3 regions of the Rhizobium sp. BK512 genome follow, and region 1 is predicted to be linked to each of the others. Evidence: riboswitches for the same ligand, from Rfam matches in the RefSeq annotation. Region 1 holds a riboswitch; each other region holds the start of a gene.
What was found. Region 1 has a riboswitch for cobalamin ahead of cobU (bifunctional adenosylcobinamide kinase/adenosylcobinamide-phosphate guanylyltransferase). Riboswitches for the same ligand answer to the same signal wherever they lie in the genome.
Positions count from the first base shown of each region.

Region 2: linked by a shared signal. The riboswitch ahead of bluB (5,6-dimethylbenzimidazole synthase) and the one ahead of cobU (bifunctional adenosylcobinamide kinase/adenosylcobinamide-phosphate guanylyltransferase) in region 1 are both predicted to bind cobalamin.
Region 3: linked by a shared signal. The riboswitch ahead of nrdH (glutaredoxin-like protein NrdH) and the one ahead of cobU (bifunctional adenosylcobinamide kinase/adenosylcobinamide-phosphate guanylyltransferase) in region 1 are both predicted to bind cobalamin.

Region 1 is NZ_JACIAS010000001.1:384,249-393,870, reverse strand. It holds gene FHX06_RS02055 (cobyric acid synthase) at 590-2,044, shown strand; gene FHX06_RS02050 (SDR family oxidoreductase) at 2,178-2,948, shown strand; gene FHX06_RS02045 (MarR family winged helix-turn-helix transcriptional regulator) at 2,975-3,463, opposite strand; gene FHX06_RS02040 (DUF1330 domain-containing protein) at 3,571-3,867, shown strand; gene FHX06_RS02035 (adenylate/guanylate cyclase domain-containing protein) at 3,946-5,205, shown strand; gene FHX06_RS02030 (chloride channel protein) at 5,191-6,981, opposite strand; cobalamin riboswitch at 7,189-7,580, shown strand; gene cobU (bifunctional adenosylcobinamide kinase/adenosylcobinamide-phosphate guanylyltransferase) at 7,802-8,311, shown strand; gene cobW (cobalamin biosynthesis protein CobW) at 8,316-9,368, shown strand; gene cobN (cobaltochelatase subunit CobN) at 9,372-9,622, shown strand, end outside.
Region 2 is NZ_JACIAS010000002.1:464,676-474,297, reverse strand. It holds gene FHX06_RS08290 (DUF2865 domain-containing protein) at 1-1,067, shown strand, start outside; gene FHX06_RS08285 (LysR family transcriptional regulator) at 1,099-1,947, opposite strand; gene FHX06_RS08280 (MFS transporter) at 2,088-3,632, shown strand; gene bluB (5,6-dimethylbenzimidazole synthase) at 3,650-4,351, opposite strand; cobalamin riboswitch at 4,393-4,585, opposite strand; gene FHX06_RS08270 (MFS transporter) at 4,739-6,163, shown strand; gene FHX06_RS08265 (3-deoxy-7-phosphoheptulonate synthase) at 6,405-7,472, shown strand; gene FHX06_RS08260 (hypothetical protein) at 7,580-7,981, opposite strand; gene FHX06_RS08255 (TolB family protein) at 8,083-8,916, opposite strand; gene FHX06_RS08250 (NAD+ synthase) at 8,944-9,622, opposite strand, start outside.
Region 3 is NZ_JACIAS010000010.1:294,456-304,077, reverse strand. It holds gene metE (5-methyltetrahydropteroyltriglutamate--homocysteine S-methyltransferase) at 1-1,981, shown strand, start outside; cobalamin riboswitch at 2,158-2,385, shown strand; gene nrdH (glutaredoxin-like protein NrdH) at 2,648-2,869, shown strand; gene nrdI (class Ib ribonucleoside-diphosphate reductase assembly flavoprotein NrdI) at 2,883-3,284, shown strand; gene nrdE (class 1b ribonucleoside-diphosphate reductase subunit alpha) at 3,263-5,431, shown strand; gene nrdF (class 1b ribonucleoside-diphosphate reductase subunit beta) at 5,448-6,422, shown strand; gene FHX06_RS30495 (adenylate/guanylate cyclase domain-containing protein) at 6,516-7,763, shown strand; gene FHX06_RS30490 (LacI family transcriptional regulator) at 7,760-8,812, opposite strand; gene FHX06_RS30485 (ABC transporter substrate-binding protein) at 9,124-9,622, shown strand, end outside.

The DNA of each region.
Region 1 (9,622 bases):
GCCGGAATAGGATTTCGCCAGGCTTTCCCGTCTGCGGCGCCGTTCGTCTCGTTTTCCGGCGGCTCGTCGCTGGCCATTTCTATCGATGGCTCATTATGAGCAAACCTACGGATTTGCGGCAGGAAATCAACTCTCTTTTGCGCGTTGCAATCTTACTAAATAATTGAATCCGAAGAATTTATGCGGCCAATCATGAAAGCGCGAAATTTGATGTCGATCAGCAGGCTTGCTGGGGCCGCAGAGAGGGCTAAAAGCGGTTTCAAAAGCGAAAAATTCGAAAAAGTTCAAAAAAAGTCAAAATTCCCTTCAGGAGCCGTCTTCAATAACCATCCGGTAAGGATGTGCCGTTATCTGTTGTGACGCGGCGGGGGACAACCGCTGCTTTTCCGGATCAGGTAGTGCGTCCCGGAAAAAGCGAGCTTCATTGCGTAATGATGATGGCGTCAGCGTTTTATGGCAAACCGCGTAGGGTCCATGGCCCGATCGCGGTTTTCGCATTTCTGGGCCTTTGTCGGGTTTTCAACCGTCTGTTGACCTGACGTCTGCCCGCATTGTAGGCCTGCCGGAAACGCTTCACGGACAGGCACCAATGACCAGAGCCATCATGCTGCAAGGAACCGGCTCCGATGTCGGCAAGACAGTGCTGGTGGCTGGGCTTTGCCGGCTGGCTGCCAATCGCGGTCTGAAGGTGCGACCGTTCAAGCCGCAAAATATGTCGAACAATGCCGCGGTTTCCGACGACGGCGGCGAGATCGGCCGGGCGCAATGGCTGCAGTCGCTCGCGGCGCGGGTACCGTCATCGGTGCATATGAACCCGGTGCTCCTGAAGCCGCAATCGGAAAACGGCAGCCAGATCATCGTGCAGGGCAGGGTATTCGGCCAGGCAAAGGGGCGCGACTACCAGCGGCTGAAGCCGCAGCTGCTTTCGTCGGTTCTGGAGAGTTTCGCCAAGGTGTCCGAGGGGGCTGACCTCGTGATCGTCGAGGGGGCGGGCTCGCCGGCCGAAATCAACCTGAGGGCAGGCGATATCGCCAATATGGGCTTTGCGACGCGGGCGAACGTCCCTGTCGTCCTCGTTGGAGATATCGATCGCGGCGGCGTCATCGCCTCGCTCGTCGGCACGCATGCGATCCTCAGCGAAGAGGATCGCGGCATGATTTCCGGTTACATCATCAACAAGTTCCGCGGCGATGTCTCGCTGTTCGGCGACGGTATCCGGGCCATCGAAGGTTTCACCGGCTGGCCGTGCTTCGGCGTCGTGCCGTGGCTGCCGGGTGCCACACGCCTACCGGCAGAGGATTCGGTCGTGCTCGAACGGCTGGCGCGGGGCAGGCAGGGTGCGCTGAAGATTGCTGTGCCGGTGCTGCCGCGCATTGCCAATTTCGACGATTTCGATCCGCTGCGGACAGAGCCCGATGTCGAACTCGTCTTCATCAGGTCCGGTGAGCGGCTGCCCGACGATGCCGCGCTCGTCATCCTTCCTGGTTCGAAATCGACGATATCGGATCTCGCGGACCTGCGTGCGGCCGGCTGGGATCGCGATCTCCTGGCGCATGTCAGGCGCGGCGGCCGGGTGATCGGCATCTGCGGCGGTTACCAGATGCTTGGCCGCAAGGTGCATGACCCGCTCGGTATCGAAGGCGGGACGGTCGAGACGCAGGGGCTTTCGCTTCTCGATGTCGAGACCGAGATGGCGCCGGAGAAGACCGTGCGCAACAGCACCGCCCGCTCGACCGAATACGACGCGCCGCTTGCCGGCTACCAGATCCATCTCGGCATTACCCGCGGGCCGGATTGCGTCAGGCCCTCTGCTATCGTCGACGGCGCACCCGACGGAGCGCTTTCGCCAGACGGCCGCATCATGGGCACCTATCTGCACGGCCTCTTCAGCAGCGATGCCTACCGCGCCCGGCTGCTTCAAAGCTTTGGCCTGTCAGGCGAAGCGAGCAACTACCGCGAAAACGTCGACCGGGCGCTCGACGAGGTCGCAGGCGGCCTGGAACAGTATCTCGACCCGCGCTGGCTTGCCGGTCTGTTCGGCTAGGCCGGATGTCGCTTGCCTGCCTCACGGTCCCGCAGAGTGGGCAGACGCAATCAGGGCATCGTTTGCTATTGCCAAATTAGTTGACTGAGTCCATTAATTGTTCCGATACACCCGGTCGAGAGCAATGAAAACCATGACCATACTGGATAGATTTTCCCTGACGGGCCAGGTGGCGCTCGTAACCGGCGGCGGCCGTGGCCTCGGATTCGAGATGGTGCGCGCACTTGCCGAGGCCGGCGCGCATGTCATCGTCACCGGGCGTACGGCGACGACGCTTGAAGATGCCGTAGGGACGATCCGCAGTAGCGGCGGCACGGCGCAGGCTGCCGCCTTCGACATCGTCGACCGGGAGGCGCAGCGTGCGCTGATGGCCGACATCGAAAAGATCCATGGCCGTCTCGATATTCTGATCAACAATGTCGGCGCCCGCGACAGGCGGCCGCTGGCCGAATTCGATGACGATGCCATTATCGAGCTGTTGCGCACCGATCTGGCGGCCGCGATGACGCTCTCGCGGGATGCCGCCGCGCTGATGAAGCGGCATAATCATGGCCGCCTGATCGCGGTCACCTCGATCAGCGGCCATGTCGTCATGCCCGGCGATTGCGTCTATCCGGCGGCCAAGCAGGGCCTGACCGGCCTGATGCGCGGCATGGCGGTCGAGTTCGGCCCATACGGCATCACCAGCAACGCGATTGCACCCGGCTGGTTCGCCACCGAGACGAACGCGGAGATGGCTGCGAACGAGGAGTTGACGCCCTTCGTGCGCCAGCGCATCCCGGTCCAGCGCTGGGGTCGCCCGGATGAGATCGCCGGTGCAGCGCTGTTTCTTGCGAGCAGTGCCGCCTCCTTCGTCAATGGCCATGTGCTGACCGTGGACGGCGGCATGACCGTCAGGATGTAAGCGCAGACGGGCGTTCCCGCCGCTCCTCAAAGGGCGGAGGTCCGCTCGGGAAGCGGTTCTTCCGATGGTGCGGATGAGGTCCGGGCGAGGACATTGCCGATATCGGTGAGGAACGTCAGCAGCAGATTGAACTCGGCTTCGCTGTAGGTCTCCAGCAGTGCGGCCATCGCCTCGCCATGCTCCTCGTATAGCGAGCTGGCGCGTGCCGAGGCCTCGGGACAGGCAACCAGGACAAGGCGGCGCTTGTCCGTCTCATCACGTTGCCTGACGACGAAACCGGTCGCCTCCAGCTTGTCGATCAATCCGCTGACCGTTCCGACCTTCAACCCGACCTCGCGCGACAGGGCCGTCATCGACAGCGGACCGAGCTGCTCCAACAGCCGGAAGCACTTGAATTCGGTGCCGGTCAGACCAACTTTCTCGGCCATCTTCTGATGGAACAGTACGAGCCTGGCTGAAAACAGCTGGACCGTCGGGATGTAGCGCGCGAGGCGGCCGGTTGACTTTTGCGGCAAAACGTTTAGATCTCCGAACTAATAATTGTTTCGATATTCTAAGGAACTGTCGGCGTCATGTCGATACTCTCGCATGGCTGCCCGGTCCTTGTCGGAGGCAGCGATCGATGAGCGCTTATTTCATTCTCGAAATCCATCCCGATATCGAAGATCAGACGATCGATGATTATCTCGCATGCATATCGCCCGACGTGACGTTCCATGGAGGCAATGTGCGATCCTGTGGCGGCGCGGTCCATCCGGTTCAGGGAGAGCGGCAGATGAACAGGCTGATCATCATCGAATTCCGCACTGCCTCGGTCGCCCGTGAATGGCATGATGAGGTGAAGCAGGCGATTGATGATGCCAGGTATCACTCTCTCCGTGCCTGCCCGGCGGTTGTCGTCGCCGGGCGCGATGGCTAGGAACCCCGGCTGGCGCGACGATTGCCGGATTTTGTGCCGGCACGGTCCGGCCTTGCCGCCCATTCGCCGGATTTCCCGATCATAGAACGGTTTCAACCATCTGGAGATTCCGAAATTAACGATCATATTCAGTGGCTTATAGAGCAGGGAATCGCGAGCGACAATATTGGCGACCTCGTTGGAGGCCTGTGCGACCGGCTGGTCGCTGACGGGTTTCCGATCTGGCGGGCCAGTATCATGATGCCATCCCTTCATCCGATGTACCGCGGCATCTCCGCCAATTTCGTGCGAGGCGGGGTAACGACCCTCGAAAATTCCGAGCACGGCGGCGTGGACGAGCGCAACTTCGAGAAAACGCCGACATTTCATCTGCTGAGCCGCGGTGAGAGAGCGGGGCGCTGGAGCTTAGCCAAGGGAGAGGGTCTCGAGTACCCGCGGCTCAAGGAATTCGCCCTTGCCGGAGCGACCGATCACGTGGTCAGCATTTTCGAGTTTCCGAAGGAGGTCGCGTTGCGCGGCTTCAGCCTCGCGCTGACCAGCGACGCATCGGGTGGATTTTCCGACGAGCAGCTGAGGACGGTCGCAGAGCTTATTCCGGCTCTGGGGCTCGCCTGCTACCGCATGGCCGCATCGAAAACCGCTGCCGATATTCTGGCCGTCTACACGGGCGCCAGGACAAGCGCACGCATCCTTGCGGGCGAGGCTCAGAGAGGCAAGGGCGGATCCATCAGTGCTGCGGTCCTGCTTGCAGATCTCAGGAATTTCACGGCATTGACCGACGTCTATGAGCCGGGCGAAATCGCTGGGTTTCTGGATGCGCATTTCGAGCTGATCGGCAGGCATGTCGAGGAAAATTCCGGGGAGATCCTCAAGTTCATGGGCGACAGCGTGCTGGCGATCTTTCCGACCGGCAGCGAAGAGGGGGATGATCCCGAAAAGGCTTGCCGCGCAGCACTCGCCTCGGCCCGGAACATGCTGAAGGCCAACGAGGCACTGAACCGGGAGCGGGCAGGCAACGGTGGACCTGACATCGGTGTGGACGTCGTCCTGCATCTCGGAGAAGTGTTTTACGGAAATATCGGCGCCCGCGGCAGGCTCGACTTCACCGTGATCGGCAGGGCCGTCAACGAGGCCTCGCGGATCGAGAAACTCTGCGGCGAACTTGGCCAGCCGCTTCTGATGTCGGAAAGCTTCGCGGCTGCCTGCGGTGTCGCCTGCGAACGCCTGGGATCGTTCGAGTTGCGCGGCGTTTCGAGGAAGGCCGACGTGTTCAAGCTTGCGGATCCGATCGTGGCATCGGCTCGAAAATCGGCGGCAAAGGCCTCAGATCTCGCCTGACACCTCGCGGCGCCGGCGGTCGAGTTCTTCGCTGTAGCGGCGCAGCGTGTGGCTTTCGCTGAGCTGGCCGATCACCTTGCGCTCGATGAGGTTGTTGACGACGGCAAGCGCTTCGCTTTCCGTCTTGTCGAAGATCGCGGCCGCCTGTTTGGCATTCATCTGCGGCTGCAGGAAATCGTTCTTATAGCGGATGAAATCACCGAGATTCTGGGCTTCGTCCTGCGCGCTGGTGGGGTTTGCGTAGATTTCCGGCACGAGCACGAGGCCGGCATATTTGTCGCCCTCATCGACGAGGATGACACGCTGCGTCGAGCCGATGGGGAAAGCCTCCCTGAATGCGTCCAGCGTTATTCCGAGTCTTGCGGTCTTCACGTCTGAACGCATCAGCTTGTCGACGGTGAGATTGCGGATCCAGCCGACATCATGGGCGCTGCGGATGCTTTCGCCGCGCAAGTGAAAGCGCCATGTGGCGAAGGAGTAGCCGAAGGTCGTGCGCACCACGAGCGAGGAGGTGATGACGGCTGCGAGCACCAGTGCGGTGATCGGAAAGTCGCCGGTGATCTCCAGCGCCAGGAAGGTCATGGTCAGCGGCCCGCCAATGACGGCGACGGCGAGCGAGCTCATGCCGACCACGGCATAGATCACGGGCGTCAGCGTCGCATCGGCGAAATAGGGGGCGGAATAGGCAAAGAGCTTGCCGAGCAGCGCGCCCATGAAAAGCGAGGCGAAGAACAGGCCGCCCCTGAAGCCGGAGCCGATGGAGACGGCGGATGCCACCGACTTCAGAAGGAAGAGACCGATCAGCGCGGGGATCGTGATCTCGTGGGAGAGGTTCAGATGCAGCGCGCCGTGGCCGGCGGCCAGCACCTGCGGCGAGACCAGCGCCAGCAGGCCGACGACGATGCCGCCGAGCGCCGGGCGGAAGGGCAGCGCGATGGCGCTCTTGCGCGCCAATTCCTCTACGAAGGAGACGCCCTGCATGATGAGGATGCCTACGCCGGCGCAGAAGGCGCCGAGCGCAATGGCCGGCACGTAGTCTGCCGGCTGTACAGCGCCGAAACTGCCGACATCGATGATGAAATCGCTGCCAGCAAGAAGGCGCGCAACAAGAGTTGCGACAAGCGCTGAGACGACGACAGGCGTCAGCGACATAATGGTGTAGGTGCCGATGATAAGCTCGAAGGCGTAGAAGGCGCCGGTCAGCGGCGCATTGAAGGCGGCGGCGATGGCGCCGGCTGCGCCGCAGCCGACGAGCACACGCAGGTCCGCGCGGCGCAGCTGCAGCTTCAGGCCGAATTTCGAGGCGATGCCGGCCGCAAGCTGCGTATAACCGGCTTCCAGGCCGACGGATGCGCCGAAGCCGTTGGAAACGAGGTTCTGGATCGCGACAAGGATGCTGTCCGTCAGCGACAGGCGGCCGCCATGCAGCGCATTGGCCTCGATCGGGTCGACCATCGGCTTTTTGCGCCATTTGGCGAGAATGAAGAGCAAGAGCCCGAGAAGCATGCCGCCGGCTACCGGGGCCGACATCAGCAGAAACTTGCTGTCGATCTGCGAGGCGCTGAGCCTCGTCGTGCCGTCTATGCCGAAGATCAGGCTGTGCATCTCTTCCGAGGCATAGCTCATGGCTGAGACCGCAAGCCCCGATACGATGCCGACAAGCGCGCCGGCAAAGACCATGCCCATTTCGCTGTGGCGAATGAGCGCGCGCAGGCGCCCCGGATCGAAGGCGGTGCCTAGAGGGCCGAGGCGGCGAATGTGCATTCGGGAGAGCATCATGGGGAAATTAGGCGGCAAGAATAGGGGTCAAGGGCGGAGCCGGCATCCGCATGAGCGGCAATTGCGGCAAAAAACCGGCCGGGCCGTAAAGTTTTTGTGACGTAAGCCTTTGATTAAAGACGATAATATCGGTAGTGTAAGTCGAGATGAACATGAGCGGGACGTTGCGCGGCAATTGACATGGGGGTTGCACGCGCCTAACCATGAATCCACATAATGGATGGTTCCGGATCGGCAAACGCCTTCCGGATTAAAAGGGAATGTGACGGGGCGGACCCAAGCCGGGCGCCTTCATCACAGCCGACCCCGCGACTGTAGAGCAGTCAGGGTCTTCCATCCGGCATTTGGATTGCGGCGCCGACAGTCTTGCATTCTGCAAGCGGGCAAGGCGGACAAGTGCCGGAAAAGCCACTGGAAATGCATCGTGATCAGCCGGGGCAGGACGCCTCTAATTCTACGAATCGTCCGCCTTTTCACGAGATGCAGCCGGGAAGGCGAGGCGGATCCGCTGGCACGATAAGGGGCGACCGAGCGGTCGCCCCTGTCGCGGCCGATAACTGCGAGCCAGGAGACCTGCTATCCGTGCCGGGCATAATGCCCAATTTGGGCGCTTTGCCCGCTGCCAGCACGGAGGTTGTCTTGGCTGAAGGATGTTATTCAGCGCTGCCTCTGGTGGTGCGATATGGGCGCGGTGTTCCGCCGCCCCTCTGTGATGAGCTTCTGGCGCAGGCCGTTTTCTCTTCCCTGATTCCTGTGACAAGCACAGGAATGAGGGGTGCGGCGAAGGCCGTGCCCATCCTCAACGGACGGTGCTGTCATGACCACCACCTTCATCCTCGGCGGCGCTCGCTCCGGCAAATCCCGCTTCGCCGAAAATCTTATTGCCACGAGCGGTCTCGAGCGCCATTACATCGCCACCGGCCGCGCCTGGGACGACGAGATGCAGGCGCGCATCGACCAGCACAGGGCCGATCGCGGCCCCTCCTGGACGACGCATGAGGAACCGCTCGATCTCACCGAGCGCCTGACCGCCATCGACGCGGAGGGCAGGGCCATCCTCGTCGATTGCCTGACGCTGTGGCTCACCAATCTGATGATGGAGGGGCGCGATATCGCCGCCCAGTCTGCCGCCCTTGCTGGCTTTCTGCCTCATGCTAAGGCGCGGCTCGTCATCGTTTCCAATGAAGTCGGCCTCGGCATCGTGCCCGAGAACCGCATGGCGCGGGAATTTCGCGACCATGCAGGCCGGCTGCACCAGATGATCGCGGCTTCGGCCGAGGATGTTTATTTTATCGCAGCGGGTCTGCCGCTGAAAATGAAGGGTTAGTTCCATGCAGCAGAAAATCCCCGCAACCGTCATCACCGGCTTTCTCGGCGCCGGCAAGACGACGATGATCCGCAACCTGCTCACCAATGCCGGCGGCAAGAAGATCGCGCTGATCATCAACGAGTTCGGCGATCTCGGCGTCGATGGTGACGTGCTGAAGGGCTGCGGTGCGGAAAACTGCACCGAGGACGACATCATCGAGCTCACCAATGGCTGCATCTGCTGCACCGTTGCCGACGATTTCATTCCGACCATGACCAAGCTTCTGGAGCGCGACCAGCGCCCTGACCATATCGTCATCGAAACCTCGGGCCTTGCCCTGCCGCAGCCGCTCGTCGCCGCCTTCAACTGGCCGGATATCCGCAGCGAAGTCACCGTCGATGGCGTCATCACCGTGGTCGATAGTGCGGCCGTTGCTGCCGGTCGTTTTGCCGATGACCACGATGCCGTCGATGCGCGCCGTGTCGAGGATGAATCGCTCGATCATGAAAGCCCGATCGAGGAACTTTTCGAGGATCAGCTGACCTGCGCCGACCTGATCGTGCTCAACAAGACCGATTTGATCGACGCGGACGGGCTTGGCCGCGTGAAGAGCGAAGTCGCCTCGCGCATTGCCCGCAAGCCTGTCATGATCGAAGCGAAGAACGGCGAGGTGCCGGCAAGCGTGCTGCTCGGCCTCGGCATCGGCACGGAAGACGATATCGTCAACCGCAAGTCCCATCACGAGCTGGAGCATGAGGATGGCGAGCCGCACGACCACGATGAATTCGACAGTTTCGTCGTCGAACTCGGCGCTGTCTCGGATACGGCAGGTTTCGTCGAGAAGCTGAAGGGCATCATCGCCGAGCATGACGTGCTGCGCCTGAAGGGCTTCATCGATGTCTCCGGCAAGCCGATGCGCCTGCAGCTACAGGCCGTGGGTGCCCGCATCGACCAGTATTTCGACCGTGCCTGGGCGCCGGGTGAGGCCCGCAATACGCGTCTCGTCGTCATCGGTCTGCACGAGATGGATCAGGACGCAGTGCGCAAGGCGATCGAAGCGCTCGTCCGAGGGTAAACAATGCATCTGCTTCTCGCTCAACAGGGGACGATCAGCTACGGGGACGAGGCGATCGACCTCGGCCAGTCGCCCGGCGATATCCTGTTCCTGTCCGCTGCCGATACCGAGCTTGCGGCGATTGCCGCGGCCCATAGCGGCAGAGAAGGAGGCTATTCGCTGAGGCTTGCGAGCCTGATGAGCCTGAAGCACCCGATGTCGGTCGATGCCTATGTGGAGCGGACGGCGCGGCATGCGAAGCTGATCATCGTGCG
Region 2 (9,622 bases), on a different contig from region 1:
TGTATCTTGTTTTCTTTCTGGCATTCGCGGTTCCGGCAGCAGCTGAGACCAACGCGATCTGTGAAGATCTGCGTGGACGCCTGGCCGATCTGCCGCAAACCTTCGGCAATAATGGCCCCGAGATGCGCCAATATGCAGGCGCGCTTGCCGAACAGAATCTGGAACTGCGCAAGGTGCGCGGCGATCTGCGCCGGTATGGCTGCACCTCCGGCAGCATGGTCGTCCTCGGCGGTGAGAATGCGGGATTCTGCGAGGAACTCGAGCAGGCGCAAGCAAAGATGGTCGACAATATCCGCTATCTGCAGGACCGCCGAAGCGAACTGCGCCAGTCCGGCGCCGATCCGGCCCGCGAAGGCCTGATGGCGGCCCTCGAAGACAATGGCTGCAACAGCGACAGCTTTACAGAATCCGCGCAAGGTGACGCCTATGCACCCGCTCCTTCCATCGAGGAGCAGGCAATGCGCGGCGATACCTTCATTCCACTCGGCGGCGGTGAGCGTTACGGCCTGCCGCGGGCCGAAATGCTTTCGCCCGTCAGCACCATCTGCGTGCGCACCTGTGATGGCGGCTTCTTCCCGATCAGCAACAATGCCACTTCGGTCGATTTCGGCCGCGATGCCGCGACGTGCTCGAAAATGTGCCCCGGTGTGGAGACGGAACTCTATTACCGGGATATTTCCAGCACCGAAGCCTCGAACATGATCTCGACGGCAACAGGCGCGCCCTATGGCGCGATGAAGAACGCCTTCGCCTACAAGACCCGCGCGCCTGGCGAAAAATCCGCCTGCTCGTGCAATCTCAGCGCCTATTACGAGGAAATGCGCAAGAGCCAGACGGCCTCTGCTCCGGCGCCTGAGCCGAAAAGCTCCATCACCACGGTCCACACCGAAGCTCCGAAAGCGGCAAGCGCCCCGCCTGCCCCGCAGGTCCAGGTACCGGATCGTCCCTATGATCCCGCCAGCAACAAGGTGCGCCAGGTCGGCCCGCAATTCCTCGCCGGCGATCAGGGCAAGATCGATCTCGCCAATCCCGCGGCATCGGGCCCGCAGCCCCAACAGCAGCAATAATCACGATCTCGGTGCAATAGAAACCGCGCTATCAGCTGGACACGCGATGCTCTCTGAAGGCGGCTGCCAGCGTGCGTAGTGCCGCGCGCGATTTGGCGTCCGTCAGCGTCGAATGCAGCACGATCTCCGAAGACGGCAATGGCGGCAGGCCGAAACGCTCGCTGACTTCGACAGTGCCGACGGGGGCCAGGCGATAGGAGAAGGTCGAGACGGCAAGCCCGGCCGAAACGGCCGCGGTCACAGCCGAAGAGCCGCCGCCGAGGAAGACTTCGGTCCAGGGAATGCCCGCCGCATCAAGCGCGCGGGTGCAGACAGCCCTCACTCCGCAGGTCGGCGATAGTGCTGCAAGACGCAACGGCTCGCCGCGGCGATACTCGAATTGTGGCGTGGCGAACCAGCCGAAATGCTCAGGCCCCAGAACCTCGCCGTCGCGCCGGTCTTCGTCCCTGCGGATGATCGCCGCATCCAGTTCGCCGCGATCGAAAGCTGCAAGCAGGGTGCAGGAATTATCGATCCGCACCTCGATCGTCAGACCCGGATCATGGGCGTTGAGGCGCGCAAGCAGTGTCGGAACCTCCGGCCCGGCCACATGCGCGGCAATGCCGATCGTGAAATGGCGGCGCGACGAAGAGAGTGCCGCAACGGCCCTGTCATGGGCTTCGAGGAATTCCCGTGCGGCCTGTAGAAACACTGCCCCCTGCGCCGAAAGCCGCACCAGCCGGGGTGTGCGTTCGATCAGCCGGTGGCCGAGCCGCTCCTCCAGCCGCTTCAGTTTGACGCTGATCGCTCCTTGCGTGCTGCCGAGTTCGTTGGCGGCGCGGGTGAAACTCTTGTTGTCGGCGATCGCCACGAAGGCCTGAACGGAATCGACATCGAGCATGGTTGAAACCAATCATTCGAATTTGTTGTGTCTGAAATATGTAATCATCCAATTCTGTAATGATCAAGTCCCGCCTATGCTGACGCAAATGGACCACAGCGGATGTCACGTTGTGCGCCTCAACGTCGAAAGGCCAAAACATGCCCCCTGATTCCCATTCATCCCCTCGTGCGCGGGGCATCATTGCCCTGCTGGCTGCCTGTCTCTCCTCGCTGATGTTCGGCCTCGAAATATCGAGCGTGCCGGCAATCCTGCCCACTTTGGAAAAAGTGCTTCACGCCGATTTCAGTGCCCTGCAATGGATCATGAACGCCTATACGATCGCCGTTACGACGGTGCTGATGGCCGCAGGCACACTGGCCGACCGCTACGGCCGCAAGCGCGTCTTCCTGATCGGCATTGCCGTCTTCGGCCTCACCTCGCTGATTGCCGGCCTCGCGCAGGATGTTTCGCTGCTGATCGTTGCTCGTTTTCTGCAGGGAATGAGCGGCGGCTTCATGCTGATCTGCCAGGTAGCCGTGCTCTCCCATCAATTCCAAGAGGGCCGCGCCCGTAGTATCGCCTTCGGCTGGTGGGGCATCATTTTCGGCATCGGCCTGGGCTTCGGCCCGATCGTCGGCGTCGGCATCGTGGCGGTGGCCGGATGGCAATGGGTATTCCTCATCCATGCCGTGCTGGCGGCTGTGACAATCGCTCTCGCGCTGACGGGAATTCAGGAATCGCGTGATCCTGCAGCCGGACGGCTCGATATCGCCGGCATCGCTACCCTTTCGCTGGCGGTCTTCTGCCTTGCCTTCTTCATCACCCAGGGGCCTGCTCTCGGTTTTGCGAGCCCGGCTGCGCTTGGCATTATCGGACTTGGTGCCGCAAGCCTCGTCGCCTTCGTCGTTGCCGAAAAGCTGAACCCGCGACCGATGTTCGATGCCTCGGTGTTCCGCATCCGCACCTTCTCGGGCGCCATTGTCGGTTCGGCCGCCATGAATATCAGCTTCTGGCCTTTCATGATCTATTTGCCGATCTGGTATGAAGCCGGCCTCGGTTACGGCAGTGTGGCCGCCGGCATCGCCTTGCTGGCCTATACGCTGCCGACGCTGGTCGTGCCGCCGCTTGCCGAGCAGCTTATGCTGCGCTACCGGCCGGGTATCATCATTCCCGGCGGCCTTTTCACCATCGGGCTCGGCTTCCTGCTGATGAAGTCAGGCAGCGCCGCCGCCGCGCCAAGCTGGCTGACGATGCTGCCCGGCGCGCTGCTTGCCGGCATCGGGCTTGGCTTCACCAATACCCCGGTCACCAACACGACAACCGGTGCGGTATCCAGCGACCGCGCCGGCATGGCCTCCGGCATCGACATGAGCGCCCGGATGATCTCGCTCGCGATCAACATCGCAGTCATGGGCTTCATCCTGTTCAGTGGTGTGCTCTCCCATCTGAAGAGCGCCTTGCCGAACTCGATGGACGCAGGCGATCTGCGCCTGCTTGCCGAACGGATCTCCGCCGGCAGCATCGCCGCCCTGCCTGATATTCCCGCCGAGACGGTGCATGATGCGCTGGTCGCAGGCTTCGGCGGTGTCATGCTCTATGGAGCGATCGGCGTCTGGATTCTCGCTGCTGCGAGCTTCCTCACCTTTGGCCATTGGAGAACACCGGCCTGCCCCAAGGATTGCAGCACCCAGCCGGCCGAGTGAAGCACACCCGCGCCGGCTCAAACCGGCGCTGCCTCGCCTTCCACCTGCCCCCAGCCGTCATGGAAAACCAGCTCTTCCAGCGCCACCCGCTGCCGCCAGCCTTTGACCGCCAGTTCCGGCTCCTCGTAGAGCCGGTCGACGAAGCCGGCGCAGAGCCAGGCGACCACTTCGATATGATCGGGAATGCCAAGTATCTCCTTGAGGTCGCCCTCGCGAAAGATGCTGACCCAGCCGATGCCGACGCCTTCGGCACGGGCCGCGAGCCACAGGTTCTGGATGGCGCAGACGGTGGAATAGCTGTCCATGCGCGGATTATGCGTGCGTCCCAGCACGACGCTGCCGCTGCGGGTGGGATCGCAGGTCACGCAGATGCCGAGCGGCGCCTGGACAATGCCTTCGAGCTTCAGTGAACGATACTTTTCCTGCCGCTCGCCGTTGAACATGCGGGCCGCTTCCTCATTCGCCCCGAGGAACGCATCGCGCACGCGCGCCCTCACCTCGGCGCTTTTCACCAGAATGAAATTCCACGGCTGCATGAAACCGACCGAAGGCGCGTGGTGCGCCGCCGTCAAAAGCCGCGTCACCAGATCGTCCGGCAAGGGATCGGGCAGGAACTGGCTGCGCACGTCGCGCCGCGTCATGATCGCGTGATAGACGGCCTCGCGTTCGGCCGCAGAAAAGCTGGATGCCGGACAAACGGCATCATCAATGGGTCGCATCGTCAAATCCCCAACAACGCAACCGCCCGCCGTCCGCGCGGGTTGGGTCTATCTTGCCAGGCCGGTCTTCTGACTCGGCGTCCTTCGCTTCGCCGCTGCCTTCCCGGCCGCAAGGCCAGTGGCGTAGTTTGAACGGCGAGCGTCAGCCTTACAGCGTTGGGCACGTTCCGGTCTTCCACCGGATTCCCGATTCTCCCGCTGGTGACAGCGGGCACCTGACAGGGCGATCTATGGCGCGGAAAGGGCATGGCCGCAAGCCACATGCGACATTCATTTCGTGGACAGGTTGAAAATGCTGGCCTAGAACGAGACCCTGATCCGAGCGGCGCCATTGGCGTCGAATCCCTTCTCCTTGCATCCCGGTTGCCCGTGTCCCGCTTAACGCCGATGATCCTTGCGGTCGCCCTGTTCATGGAACAGATGGATTCGACCGTGATCGCCACCAGCCTGCCGGCTATAGCGGCCGATATCGGCACTTCGCCGATCGCGCTGAAGCTTGCGGTAACCAGCTACCTTGTGGCGCTTGCGATCTTCATTCCGATCAGCGGCTGGATGTCGGATCGCTTCGGCGCGCGCAACATTTTCCGTCTGGCAATCTCCGTTTTCATGGCCGGTTCGATCGCCTGCGCCTTTTCCAATTCCATCGCAGCCTTCGTCATTTCCCGGCTCATCCAGGGCGCCGGCGGCTCGATGATGACGCCGGTCGGACGGCTGCTTCTGGTGCGCGGCACGCCACGTCACCAGCTGGTGAATGCCATGGCGTGGCTCACCATACCCGCTCTTATCGGCCCGATCATGGGCCCGCCGATCGGCGGCTTCCTGACGACCTATCTCAGCTGGCACTGGATCTTCTGGATCAATGTGCCGATCGGCATTATCGGCATTGCGCTGGTCACCCGCTTCCTGCCGGCAATTGAGCCGCGCAGCCCGAAGCCGATGGATTTTCCGGGTTTCTTCCTGTCCGGGATCGGCTTTGCCGGCTTCGTCTTCGGCATATCCGTCATCAGCCTGCCCGCCGTTCCCGTCATCTACGGCTATGTCACAGTCGCGGTCGGCGTCCTCTCCGGCATCCTGTATTTCGTCCATGCCAGGCGCACGCCGCATCCGTTGCTTGATCCGAAAATGTTCCGCTACCCGATGTTTCGGGCGGCGATCCTCGGCGCCTCGAATTTCCGCATGGGGCTCGGCGCGCTGCCCTTCCTCATGCCGTTGATGCTGCAGCTCGGTTTCGGCCTGACACCGCTGCAGTCTGGCTCTGTCACCTTCGTCAGCGCACTCGGCTCCATGGGTTCGAAATTCGCCGCAACCCGCACCTATAACGCCTTCGGCTTCCGCAACGTCATCGCGCTCACTACCTTCCTTGCCGCAATCTTCCTCGGTGTGAACGGCCTCTTCACTGCTCAAACGCCGATCTATCTCATCATGGGCTCTCTTCTCGTCGGCGGACTGCTGCGCTCCATGGCCTTCTCGGGTGTCAACGCCATGGCCTTCGGGGATGTCGACGAGGCCGACAGCAGTCAGGCGACGGCCATCAATGCCGTGGCGCAGCGCATCTCCATGGCCATGGGTGTTGCAGTCGCAGGGACGATCCTGGAAGTGTCCGCCAGCTTCCACGGCGGCCAACTTACGGTCACCGATTTCCATATCGCCTTCTTCATCGTGGCAGGGATTTCCTCACTCGCCTGCATCACTTTCCTGCGCCTGCCCGCCAATGCAGGCGATGACATGACGACACGCCGCGGCAAGCATGGACATGCCGAAGCGGCTGCGCCGGAAGATGCCCAGAGAGAGGCAATGGCCGAAAGCCGATAAAACTTCACAGGCCTGTCATTTTTCCTCACAGAATCCACGTGACAATTCCAATTCGCATGTCTACATAGGCGGCATGTCGATTTCGTCCGTTTACGCATCGCGATTTTATTCGTACCGCTGCTTCCAGCGGATGCGGGTCTGTGCGTAACCGAAACTAACGCGACGACACACCCGAACAGCCGCTAGTCAACCTGGCGGCTTTTTTGTTCCGCCACGGTATGACCAAACAGGAGAGCATACCGTGACTGACACTATTGATGATCTGCGCATCGTCGAGATCACCCCGCTGACCAAGCCTGCCGATATTATCAAGGAAATCCCGCGTGACCGAGCGGTGACCGAGACCGTGACCGGCACGCGCGACACGATCCACAATATCCTGACGGGCAAGGACGACCGCCAGCTGGTCATCATCGGTCCCTGCTCGATCCATGATCCGGCAGCCGCCCGCGAATACGCGTCCCGTCTCGTCGAGCAGCGACGACGCCTCTCCGGCGATCTCGAAATCGTCATGCGCGTCTATTTCGAAAAGCCCCGCACCACCGTCGGCTGGAAGGGTTTGATGAACGACCCGCATCTCGACGGCAGCTACCGCATTGAGGAAGGCCTGCGCCTCGCCCGCCGCCTGCTGCTCGACATCAACGCCATGGGCCTGCCGGCCGGCTGCGAATTCCTCGATACGATCACGCCGCAGTACATCGCCGATCTCGTCAGCTACGGCGCCATCGGCGCGCGCACGACCGAAAGCCAGATCCACCGTCAGCTCGCCTCGGGTCTCTCCTGCCCGATCGGCTTCAAGAACGGCACGGACGGCAGCGCGCGTGTCGCGCTCGACGCGATCATGGCGGCTTCCCAGCCGCATCATTTCCCGGCGGTCACCAAGGATGGACAGGCAGCGATCGCCTCCACCCGCGGCAACGAGGACTGCCACATCATTCTGCGTGGCGGCAAGCGCCCGAACTATGAGGCAGCCGACGTGCAGGCCGTTATCGCCGAGGCAACCAAGCTCGGTGTCGACCCGCGCATGCTGATCGACGCCAGCCACGCCAACAGCGGCAAGGATCCGATGAACCAGCCGAAGGTCGTCCACGACGTCGCCGGCCAGATCGTCGCCGGCAACGATCACATCAAGGGCATGATGATCGAGAGCAACCTCGTCGCCGGCCGCCAGGATCTCGTCCCCGGCAAGCCGCTCGTCTATGGCCAGTCGATCACCGACGGCTGCATCGGCTGGGATATGTCGGTCGACGTGCTCGAGGATCTCGCCAAGGCCGTCCGCGATCGCCGCAAGGCCGCTGTTGCGGCTTGATAGGCAGCATCAAGCGCGGCAGGCAGACACCCGCCGCCCATTCACATAATGCCGATATTGCGCCGCCTCTCCTTAACCGGTGAGGCGCCCGATCGCCAGTGAGGCTTTCACGAAATACGCCTGTGCAAGCACTTAGAGGCGACAAGCAAATTATAATCGGCCACCGCGCGGATAGAGTCGAAATATTCACTCTCGTCGTCAACGACGTCACTTAAAAACAGGCGCGCAATCTTGTCCTGTGACTGGAGCGTGACTTCCTCTTCAGGCGAAAGCGGCAGATCATCGAAGAAGTTCATGGCGTTGTAATTTCTGAAGTAAGTCTCGTTGCCACAAGCATATTTAATATCATGCTGAATGTAGAATTTGGCGATGGGGAGCGCCATCTGGTTCAGAGTTTGAGACTCCTGGTATTTTCCGAACCATCGCAGATACTCGACCGGAAACATAACAAACAGTAAAGCACGGCAGCAGATCAGGCAGGCGAATGCCGCGAGCAATACCTTGCGCATAATTGTGTAACGATCCCTCTCATGAACGGGTAATGCCTATCTCAGAAGGGTCGCGTGAGACTTGAGGCGCCACCGCCATCATCAAATGGCGGTGCGCCCTCTCAAGATCTCGCCGGAAAATACCGTACGAAAGCGAATTCCTCGCCATCAGGCGACCAGTTCGGCACGTTGATCGTGCCCTGCCCGCCGAAAAGCTCGAACAGCTCCGTCAGATTGCCGCCGTCCATGTCCATCATCCTGAGGCGCACATTCAGATCGCGCGGATGATCGAAAACGTCGGGGTCGTAGGAGAGGATCAGCACCTTGTCATTGTTGGGCGATGGATGAGCGAACCAGTTGCCGTAATTGTCCGATGTCACCTGCTCGAGACCCGTACCGTCGGGGTGGATGCGCCAGATCTGCATCAGCCCGGTACGGCTCGAATTGAAATAGATCCACTGCCCGTCGGCGGACCAGTCCGGCCCGTCATTGCGGCCCTCGCCATGCGTCAGCCGCTTCTCCTCACCACCATTGACCGAGATCGTATAGATATCGAAGACGTCGTTGCGGATACCGCAATAGGCAAGCTCGCGCCCGTCTGGCGACCAGCCGTGCCAGTAGGACGGCAGGTTCCTGGTGATCAGACGCGGCTTGCCGCCTTCGATCGGCAGGATGTAGATCGCCGACTTGCCGAATTCGGTCTTGTCGGAAATGACGATCTGCTCGCCATCGGGCGATATCCCGTGGTCATTGTTGCAATGGACCGCAAAGCCGGTATCGACACGCTCCACCAGGTCGCTGCCGTCGAGACGCAGGCGATAGAGCAGCCCGTCGCCATTGATCAGCAGATAGGCGCCGTCCCGCGAGAAATTCGGCGCCTCCACCAGCGCTTCCGTCTGCCAGATGACACGGCTTTCACCCCGCCGCACATTGTAGATTTCAACTGAGCTGCGCATTCATCCCTCCCAGATATTTGAAGCGTCTCAGCGATCCCGGAACCGGTTGGTGATCGGGTAGCGCCGGTCGCGGCCGAAATTCTTCTTCGTGATCTTCACGCCCGGTGCCGACTGGCGGCGCTTGTATTCGGCGAGATAGAGCAGATGCTCGATGCGGTGCACCGTCTCGACATCATGGCCGCGCGCCACGATCTCCTCGACCGCCATTTCCCGTTCGACCAGGCATTCAAGAATGTCGTCGAGCGCTGGATAAGGCGGCAGCGAATCCTGGTCCTTCTGATCCGGGCGAAGTTCGGCCGACGGCGCCTTGTCGATAATATTCTGCGGAATGACTACACCTGAGGGGCCGAGCGCATCCGGCGGCACATTCTCGTTGCGCCAGCGGGCCAGCGCATAGACCTGCATCTTGTAGAGGTCCTTGATCGGGTTGAAGCCGCCGTTCATGTCGCCGTAGAGCGTCGCATAGCCGACCGACATTTCCGACTTATTGCCGGTGGTGACGACCATCGAGCCGAACTTGTTGGAGATCGCCATGAGGATGACGCCGCGTGCGCGGCTCTGCAGGTTTTCCTCGGTGATGCCGCTGTCTGTGCCCTCGAAGAGATTCGAGAGTGCGGATGAAAAGCCAGCAACCGGTTCTTCGATCGGAACGATGTCATAGCGGCAGCCAAGCGCCTTGGCGCAATCGGCGGCGTCCTTGAACGAA
Region 3 (9,622 bases), on a different contig from region 1:
GCACCATCACGGACATGGCGTGCCGGCGCTGGAAATGACCAAGTGGTTCGACACGAACTATCACTACATGGTGCCGGAAATCGGTCCCGATCAATTCTTCGCGCTGACCGCAAACAGGCCACTCGATGCCTTCATCGAGGCGAAGACGCTCGGAATCCACACACGGCCAGTCATCCTCGGCCCTGTCACCTTCCTGAAACTCGCCAAGGGAACCGAGGAAGGTTTTGCACCGATCAGCCTGCTTGAACGCCTGTTGCCTGTTTACGCGAGGGTGCTTGCGGAACTGAGCGCTGCCGGTGCCGACTGGGTGCAGATCGACGAACCGTGCCTGGTGCTGGATCTCTCAGGAGAAGAGCAGGCAGCGCTGAAGCATGCCTATCGTGCGCTGCACGAGCTGGTGCCGAACCTCAAGATCATGCTCGCCACCTATTTCGGCAATATAGGCGATAACCTGCCGACGGCGCTCGCATTGCCGGTTTCCGGCCTGCATGTCGATCTCGTTCGTGCTCCGCAGCAGATCGATGCCCTTCTCAAGACGTCCCCCGATTTGACGCTGTCGCTCGGCATCATCGACGGACGCAATATCTGGAGGGCGGACCTTGCCGCGATCCTGAAAAAGATCGAGCCACTGGTTCAGCGCTTCGGCGCGGATCGGCTGCAGATCGCGCCATCCTGCTCGCTGCTGCATGTGCCGATCGACCTGGATCTGGAAACCGGACTGGATGAGGAACTGACGTCGTGGCTCGCTTTCGCCACCCAGAAACTCGATGAACTCTCTGCCCTCGGCAGTCCCGGCGGGGCTTATCAAGTAATTGCTGCAGCCTCTCAGGCCGTTGCCTCTCGAGCGGCTTCTCCACGTGTGCATGATCTCAAAGTTAGGCAGCGGGTCGCGGCAATCGATGAGACGATGATGACGCGGAGCAGCGGTTTTGCCGAGCGGACCAGCCTGCAGGAGCGCAAGCTTTGCCTGCCGCTCTTCCCGACAACGACGATCGGCTCCTTCCCGCAGACATCCAATGTGCGCAAGTCCCGCTCGGCCTTCGCAAAGGGTACGATCAGCGAGGCGGACTACGATGCGTTCCTGAAAAAGGAGACCGAAGCGGCGATCCGTTGGCAGGAGGAAATCGGTCTCGACGTGCTCGTCCACGGGGAATTCGAGCGCAACGACATGGTGCAGTATTTCGGTGAGCAGCTTTCCGGTTTCGCCTTTACGCAACATGCCTGGGTGCAGAGCTACGGTTCACGCTATGTCCGCCCGCCTATCATCTTCGGCGATGTCTCTCGGCCGAAGCCGATGACAGTCGAGTGGTGGCGCTACGCGCAGTCGCTGACGGACAAGCCGGTCAAGGGAATGCTGACCGGGCCGGTGACGATCCTCAACTGGTCCTTCGTGCGTGATGATCTTTCTCGCGCGGATGTCAGCCGGCAGATCGCTCTGGCGATCCGCGACGAAGTGATCGATCTCGAAAAGGCGGGTGCTGCGATGATCCAGATCGACGAGGCCGCTCTCCGTGAGGGTCTGCCATTGCGCAAGGCCGACTGGAAGACCTATCTCGACTGGGCGGTCGAGAGTTTTCGCCTTTGCGCATCCGGTGTTTCCGACGAGACGCAGATCCATACGCATATGTGCTATTCGGAGTTCAACCAGATCATCGATGCCATCGCCGCGATGGATGCCGATGTGATCTCGATCGAGACTTCACGATCGAAGATGGAACTGCTGGAGGCTTTCCGCAGCTACAAATATCCGAACGAGATCGGCCCCGGCGTCTACGACATCCATTCGCCCCGCGTTCCCGAGGTCGCCGAGATGACGGAGCTCCTGACGCTGGCGCGGAAGCGTCTGACGGACGGACAGCTATGGATCAATCCGGATTGCGGATTGAAGACACGCAAGTGGGAAGAGGTTCGCCCGGCACTCGTCAACATGGTTGCCGCCGCTCGGCAGTTGCGTAATGCCGCACCGCCGACACGCGCCTGAGCGCCTAATCGATTCCTGGAGAGCCGGCTATGGGCCGGCTCTTTCCGACGCGGCCTTCTCTACAGGCTGCTTTCGTTAACCATTCATTAACCACGTTTTTCACAGGAATGCAGCGATTTCAAACATGCCGTAACGCGATGCGCAAACCATCCGTTGACGCAAACCGGGATTCGAGTACTATATCTAGTGTTCAAGGTTCCTTCGATTCGTGAGGGTCGGGGGCTAAGATGGGAATACGGTGCGTCTCGCCATGACGGCGCGACAAAGCCGGAGCTGCCCCCGCAACTGTAAGCGGCGAGCAACTGTCCGATTTCAGGTCACTGAGGCATGAAGCTTTGGGAAGGCTGGGGGCAGGGTGCTTCGACCCGCGAGCCAGGAGACCTGCCTTGAACGAGGTATCCACGGGCGGGGTGTCCGGAAGGTCGCGTATACGCAGGCGGATCAAATCCGCGCCTGTTGCGCTGCCCCCGAATGTCCGCTGAACACTTCGGGATTGAAGTCATGTTGAAAGCATTAAAACCGCCGCCCGCGCAGATCGTGCGGGGGAGAGTGTTCGGCGTGTAAAGCGCCAACTTTGTCAGATCAATACCAAGCATTCCCTCGGACGCCGCAAGGCGCCCGATCCTAGTTCTGCGTCTGGAATCCATTGACATCACGAGGAACATGATGAGCGTTACCGTTTACAGCAAGCCTGCCTGCGTACAGTGCACCGCTACCTACCGCGCCCTCGACCGTTTGGGCGTCGACTACCAGATCATCGATATCTCCGAGGATGCCGACGCGCTCGATCGCGTGCGCGGCATGGGCTACATGCAGGTTCCGGTCGTCGTTGCCGGCGAGAACCACTGGGCGGGCTTCCGTCCCGACATGATCAGCGCGCTCTCCTGACCGGAGAAAAGCGGTGGGCCTGATCGTCTATTATTCCAGCCGGTCCGAAAATACCCATCGTTTCGTCGAGAGGCTGGGACTGCGCGCGGCGCGCATTCCCGCTGGCGCTGAAGACATCCACATTCGCGAACCCTATGTGCTGATCTCGCCCACCTATTGCGGGGACGGCGGCAAAGGGGCCGTGCCCAAGCAGGTAATCCGTTTCCTCAATGATGCGGAAAACCGCTCCAACATCCGCGGCGTGATTGCTGCGGGCAACAGCAATTTCGGCGAGACCTACGGGCTTGCCGGCGACGTAATCTCGCAAAAATGCCAGGTACCTTACCTCTACCGGTTCGAGCTCCTGGGGACTGCCGAGGATGTCGCCAATGTCAAAGACGGGATGGGACGATTTTGGACACGGGGACAAATCTGACGCGGGATGCGGGCGTCAAGCCGCTCAAGGCCGTGGAAGCGCTGGATTATCACGCGCTGAACGCGATGCTGAACCTCTATGATGATGAGGGCAAGATCCAGCTCGACAAGGACCGCATGGCGGCCAAGCAGTATTTCCTGCAGCATGTGAACCAGAACACGGTGTTCTTCCATAATCTCCGGGAGAAGCTCGATTATCTGGTAACTGAAGGCTATTACGAGCAGGAAGTGCTCGACCAGTATTCCTTCAATTTCGTCCGCGACCTGTTCGACGAAGCCTATGCCAAGAAGTTCCGGTTCCCGACCTTCCTCGGCGCCTTCAAATATTACACCAGCTACACGCTGAAGACTTTCGACGGAAAGCGCTACCTGGAGCGCTATGAAGATCGTATCTGCATGGTGGCGCTCGCGCTCGCCAGAGGCAATGAACAGCTTGCCCGCGATCTGATGGAAGAGATCATCTCCGGCCGTTTCCAGCCGGCAACGCCAACCTTCCTCAATGCCGGCAAGAAGCAGCGTGGCGAACTCGTCTCCTGCTTCCTGCTGCGTGTCGAAGACAATATGGAATCGATCGGTCGCTCCATCAATTCGGCGCTGCAGCTGTCCAAGCGTGGCGGAGGCGTTGCGCTGTCCTTGACGAACATCCGCGAGGCCGGTGCGCCGATCAAGCAGATCGAAAACCAGTCTTCCGGCATCATCCCCGTCATGAAGCTGCTCGAAGACTCGTTCTCCTACGCCAACCAGCTTGGTGCGCGGCAGGGGGCAGGTGCCGTCTATCTCAATGCGCACCACCCCGATATCATGCGCTTCCTCGATACCAAGCGCGAAAATGCCGATGAGAAGATCCGCATCAAGACGCTATCGCTCGGCGTCGTCGTGCCTGACATCACCTTCGACCTCGCCAAGAACAATGAGGATATGTACCTCTTCTCGCCCTATGACGTGGAGCGGGTCTATGGCGTCCCCTTCACCGAGATATCGGTGACTGAAAAGTATCGCGAGATGGTGGCGGATGCCCGTATCACCAAGAAGAAGATCAAGGCCCGCGAATTCTTCCAGGTGATCGCCGAAATACAGTTCGAGAGCGGCTATCCCTACATCATGTTCGAAGACACGGTGAACCGCGCAAACCCGATCGCCGGCCGCATCAGCATGAGCAACCTCTGCTCGGAAATCCTACAGGTGAGCGAGGCCAGCGAATTCAACGACGACCTTTCCTACAAGACGATGGGCAAGGATATTTCCTGCAATCTCGGCTCGCTGAATATCGCCATGGCGATGGATTCATCCGATTTCGGCAAGACGATCGAAACCTCGATCCGCGCGCTGACGGCCGTTTCCGACATGAGCCATATCTCTTCGGTGCCTTCGATCGAGAAGGGCAATGACGACAGCCATGCGATCGGCTTGGGACAGATGAACCTGCATGGCTATCTTGCCCGCGAGCGCATCCATTACGGTTCGGAAGAAGGCGTCGATTTCACCAATATCTACTTCTACACGGTGACCTATCACGCTCTGCGTGCATCCAACCGCCTGGCGGTCGAGCATGGCGCAAGTTTCAAGGGCTTCGAGAATTCGAAATATGCCTCAGGTGACTATTTCGACAAATATACCGGGCAGGAGTGGAAGCCGGCGACCGAGAAGGTGCAGGCGCTGTTCGATGACGCCGGCATTCATATCCCGACGCAGGAAGACTGGCTGGAATTGAAGAAGGTCGTCATGGCCTCCGGGCTCTATAACCAGAACCTGCAGGCGGTGCCGCCGACGGGCTCGATCTCCTACATCAATCACTCCACCTCCTCGATCCACCCGATCGTCTCGAAGATCGAGATCCGCAAGGAAGGCAAGATCGGCCGCGTCTATTATCCGGCGCCGTTCATGACCAACGACAATCTCGATTATTACGAGGATGCGTACGAGATCGGCGCGGAAAAGATCATTGATACTTATGCGGCTGCCACCCAGCATGTCGACCAGGGCCTGTCGCTGACGCTGTTCTTCCGCGACACTGCAACGACGCGCGACATCAACCGCGCCCAGATCCATGCCTGGAAGAAGGGCATCAAGACAATCTATTACATCCGCCTTCGCCAGATGGCGCTGTCCGGCACCGAGGTGCAGGGCTGCGTCTCCTGCACGCTATAACCGACCGGAGAAAACCATGAACATGCAAGTCAAGCCGGTCAGCCGCGTGCGCGCCATCAACTGGAACCGCATCGAGGACGACAAGGATCTCGAGGTCTGGAACCGTCTGACCGGCAATTTCTGGCTGCCGGAAAAGGTGCCGCTGTCGAACGACATTCCGTCGTGGGGAACGCTGACGCCGGTCGAGCAGCAGCTGACGATCCGCGTCTTCACCGGGCTGACGTTGCTCGACACGATCCAGAATGGTGTCGGCTCCGTGAAGCTGATGGCGGATGCGGTCACCCCGCATGAGGAAGCAGTGCTTTCCAACATCTCCTTCATGGAAGCGGTGCATGCACGCTCCTATTCCTCGATCTTCTCCACGCTCTGCCTCACGCCCGACGTCGACGATGCCTATCGGTGGTCGGAAGAGAATGAGTTCCTGCAGAAGAAGTCGGCGCTGATCATGGAGCACTATGCGTCCGGCGATCCCTTGAAGAAGAAGGTCGCAAGTGTCTTCCTCGAGAGCTTCCTCTTCTATTCCGGTTTCTATCTGCCGATGTACTGGTCAAGCCGCGCCAAGCTCACCAACACCGCCGACATGATCCGCCTCATTATCAGAGACGAGGCCGTGCATGGCTATTATATCGGCTACAAGTTTCAGCGCGGACTGGAAAAACTCTCAGAAGAGCGCCGGCAGGAGATCAAGGACTTCGCCTTCGATCTGCTCCTCGAACTCTACGACAACGAGGCTAGATATACGGAAGCGCTCTATGATGGCGTTGGGCTGACGGAGGACGTCAAGAAGTTCCTGCATTACAACGCCAACAAGGCGTTGATGAACCTCGGGTACGAAGCGCTGTTTCCGGCCGAAGCCTGCAAGGTCAATCCGGCAATCCTGTCTGCGCTTTCGCCGAATGCCGACGAGAACCACGACTTCTTCTCGGGTTCCGGCTCCTCCTATGTCATCGGCAAGGCGGTGGCGACCGAGGACGAAGACTGGGATTTCTGAGGTTTATCTTTACGAAGCCTCTTATCATTCGGCCCGCTATCGCCCACATTCAGCCCGATGTGTTCGTTGAATGTGGCGTAGCGGGAGTTTTTCATGAGGCCCTCTTTCGAAGCGACTGATCCGGCAAGCGAAGCTGCCGAAGGTGTCTGGCCAATCCGCAGGCGTCGAATTCTCGATTGGCTGATCAACGAGACCCGCGGTGAACGTTTCATCGACAATATCCTGGTGGAGATGTGCAAGCGGCTGTTGGCGGCTGGCGTACCGGTGAACCGCTCCAGCCTGCATTTCCGCACCAACCATCCGCAATGGATCGGCGCCCGCATCCTGTGGGTGGAAGGCATGGAAGAGGCGAAGATCAACACCTTTGCCTACGGGGTGGAAACCACGCCGCAATTCCTCAACAGCCCGGTCAACGAGATTCATAACGGCGCCAACGAGGTGCGGAAGAACCTGGAGGATTTGTGGGAGGGCGACGATTATCCCTTCTACCAGGAACTACGCGACGACGGCTATTCCGAATATATCGCCTGGCCGATCGATCATACGTTCGACAAGCGTCACGTCGTTACGTTCTCCACCAATAGGCCCGGCGGTTTTACCGGCGAACACGTGGATTTCCTGCGCGACCTGCTGCCGGCTCTCACTCTCGTCAGCGAGATCAGGCTCAAGAACATCATGGCGCGCACGCTGCTGCAGACCTATGTCGGGCCGCATGCGAGCGAACAGATTCTCTCCGGCGTCATCACCCGCGGCAGCGGAACGACCGTAGGTGCGGCGATCATGATCTGCGACCTGCGCGATTTCACTGCGATCTCCGATCTCTGGCCGCGCGACGACGTCATCCAGTTGCTCAATGACTATTTCGATGCCATGTCCGATCCGATCGAGCGGCACGGCGGCGAAATCCTGAAGTTCATGGGCGATGGACTGCTCGCCATCTTCCCGCTGTCGAAGCCTTCTGCCTGCGAAGACCTGCTGACGGCGATCCGTGAAGGGCAGGAGGCGATGGCGAAAGTGAATGAGCAACATCAGCGCCTGGGACGTGATCCACTGCGCTATGGTGTCGGCGTCCACGTCGGCGACGTTATGTATGGTAATATCGGTTCGCGCCGGCGGCTGGATTTCACGGTCATCGGCCCGGCAGTCAACGTCGCTTCGCGGCTTGAAACCTTGACCAAGGAAGTCAGGCGGCCGGTCCTGTTGTCTCGCGCTTTTGTTGAGATGGCGACCTGCACGGAAGAGATGGACAATCTCGGCACTTTTCCTCTGCGCGGGCTTGGGGAGCCGGTCGAAGTCTTCGGTTTCCGCGAAAAGCCGACAGCGGGTCGTGACGCAGCTTAGGCTACCGGAAAATTGATCTGCGGCGGCAGGAGCAGGCTCTGGCTCTCTGCTGCCGGATTGCCAATGCGCTGAAGAAGCATCTGGCCGAGATGTTCGCCTGCCTCGACCAGATCCTCGTATATGGTCTCGATCTTCGGCTGCAGATGCGTGAGGAGATGCGACGTCTCCTTGGCGACGATGTCATAGTCCTCGGCCAGAATACTGCCCGCATCACCCATGGCGCTGACGAGCGCCAGCGCAGAAACTTCACCCGGACAGACAAAACCATCGGGAACATCGGGTGCGGTGGCGCGCGCGCGGAAGAAATCTCTAATTTCATTGGCCGGCGAATCGAGCGTAACGGCTTCCGGTATCTCGTAGGCCACGCCAGCCTCGCGCACAGCGGTCATGAAGCCATGAAGGATATGCTGGCTGAAAGTCAGCCGCTTCGGCGGCATGACGACTGTAACCTTCTTCCTGCCCTTGGCGATCAGGCGCCGGGTGGCTTCGTAGGCGAAAGCATAATTGTCGTAATCGACATAGGCATGCGGTGTCGAAAACTCCGTGCGCCCGTGAGACACGAATGGGAAGCCAACCTCCTGCAGCATGCGCACCCTCGCATCGAAGGGTTCCGTCCGTGTGAAGATCAGGCCATCGGCGAAATTGTTGCGGACGATATATTCCGCCGCTTCGAGATCCGTCGTCGACAGGAAATTCGGGGCGACGACGAGGTGATAGGATGTCTCTTTCAACACCTTGGCGATGCCGTACATGATGGCGGTGCCGAAGCCGACGACCTCCTGATGCGGATCGAGAAGGATGCTGATGACGTTTGTGCGGCCCGTCTTCAGGCGTTGGGCAGCCCGGTCCGGCAGGTAACCGATCTCGCGGGCAATGCGATGAACGCGTTCGCGGGTCTCGACCGATATTTGCGGAGCGTCGCTTAGTGCGCGCGAAACTGTCGTTACCGCGAGACCGGTCAATGTAGCGATGGTACGCAAGGTCGGCTTGCCGCGCTTTTGCGCGCCATCTGGATTTTCACCGCGTTGCAGTTGGGACGATTCGGTCACTGAGGACATTCCGTGCTGGATCGCGGCTACCATAACACGATGAAACCGGCATGCAATCGATCAATGCAAACGATTTAAATTTTTACAATTTGTTAGGCATTGGAAAAAAATATAATAAAAACAATGGCGCTGCGAGTTAATCATATTTTTCTCGGGAGTCGAGGAAGGGCTTGACGTCGCTGCGTTTATAACGTTTTAAATTGTCAATCGCGCTGGGAGGCGCGGTGCGGTGTTTGATCGTCATTACGGGCGGAAGACATCGGGGTGGCTGAGGAGGGTCTCGCCGCCCACTTACGAACGGGAGGATATTCATGCGCAAGTTTTTGAGCTCGGCAGCTCTTGCTGTCGTGATGATGGCTGGTTTCGGCAGCGCCCATGCGGCCGATGTCAAGGAAGTTCAGATGTTGCACTGGTGGACGTCCGGCGGTGAAGCCGCGGCGCTCAACGTGCTTAAGGGCGACCTTTCCAAGGAAGGTTACGCCTGGAAGGACGTCCCGGTTGCCGGCGGTGGCGGTGACGCAGCCATGACCGCGCTGAAGGCGATGGTCGCGGCCGGCACCTATCCGACGGCATCGCAGATGCTCGGCTATACGGTGCTTGACTACGCCCAGGCTGGCGTCATGGGCGACCTGACCGAGACGGCGAAGAAGGAAGGCTGGGACAAGTCCGTTCCGGCGGCACTGCAGAAGTTCTCTGTCTATGACGGCAAGTGGGTCGCAGCACCTGTCAACGTTCACTCCGTCAACTGGCTGTGGATCAACAAGTCCGTCATGGACAAGATCGGCGGCACGCAGCCGAAGACCTTCGACG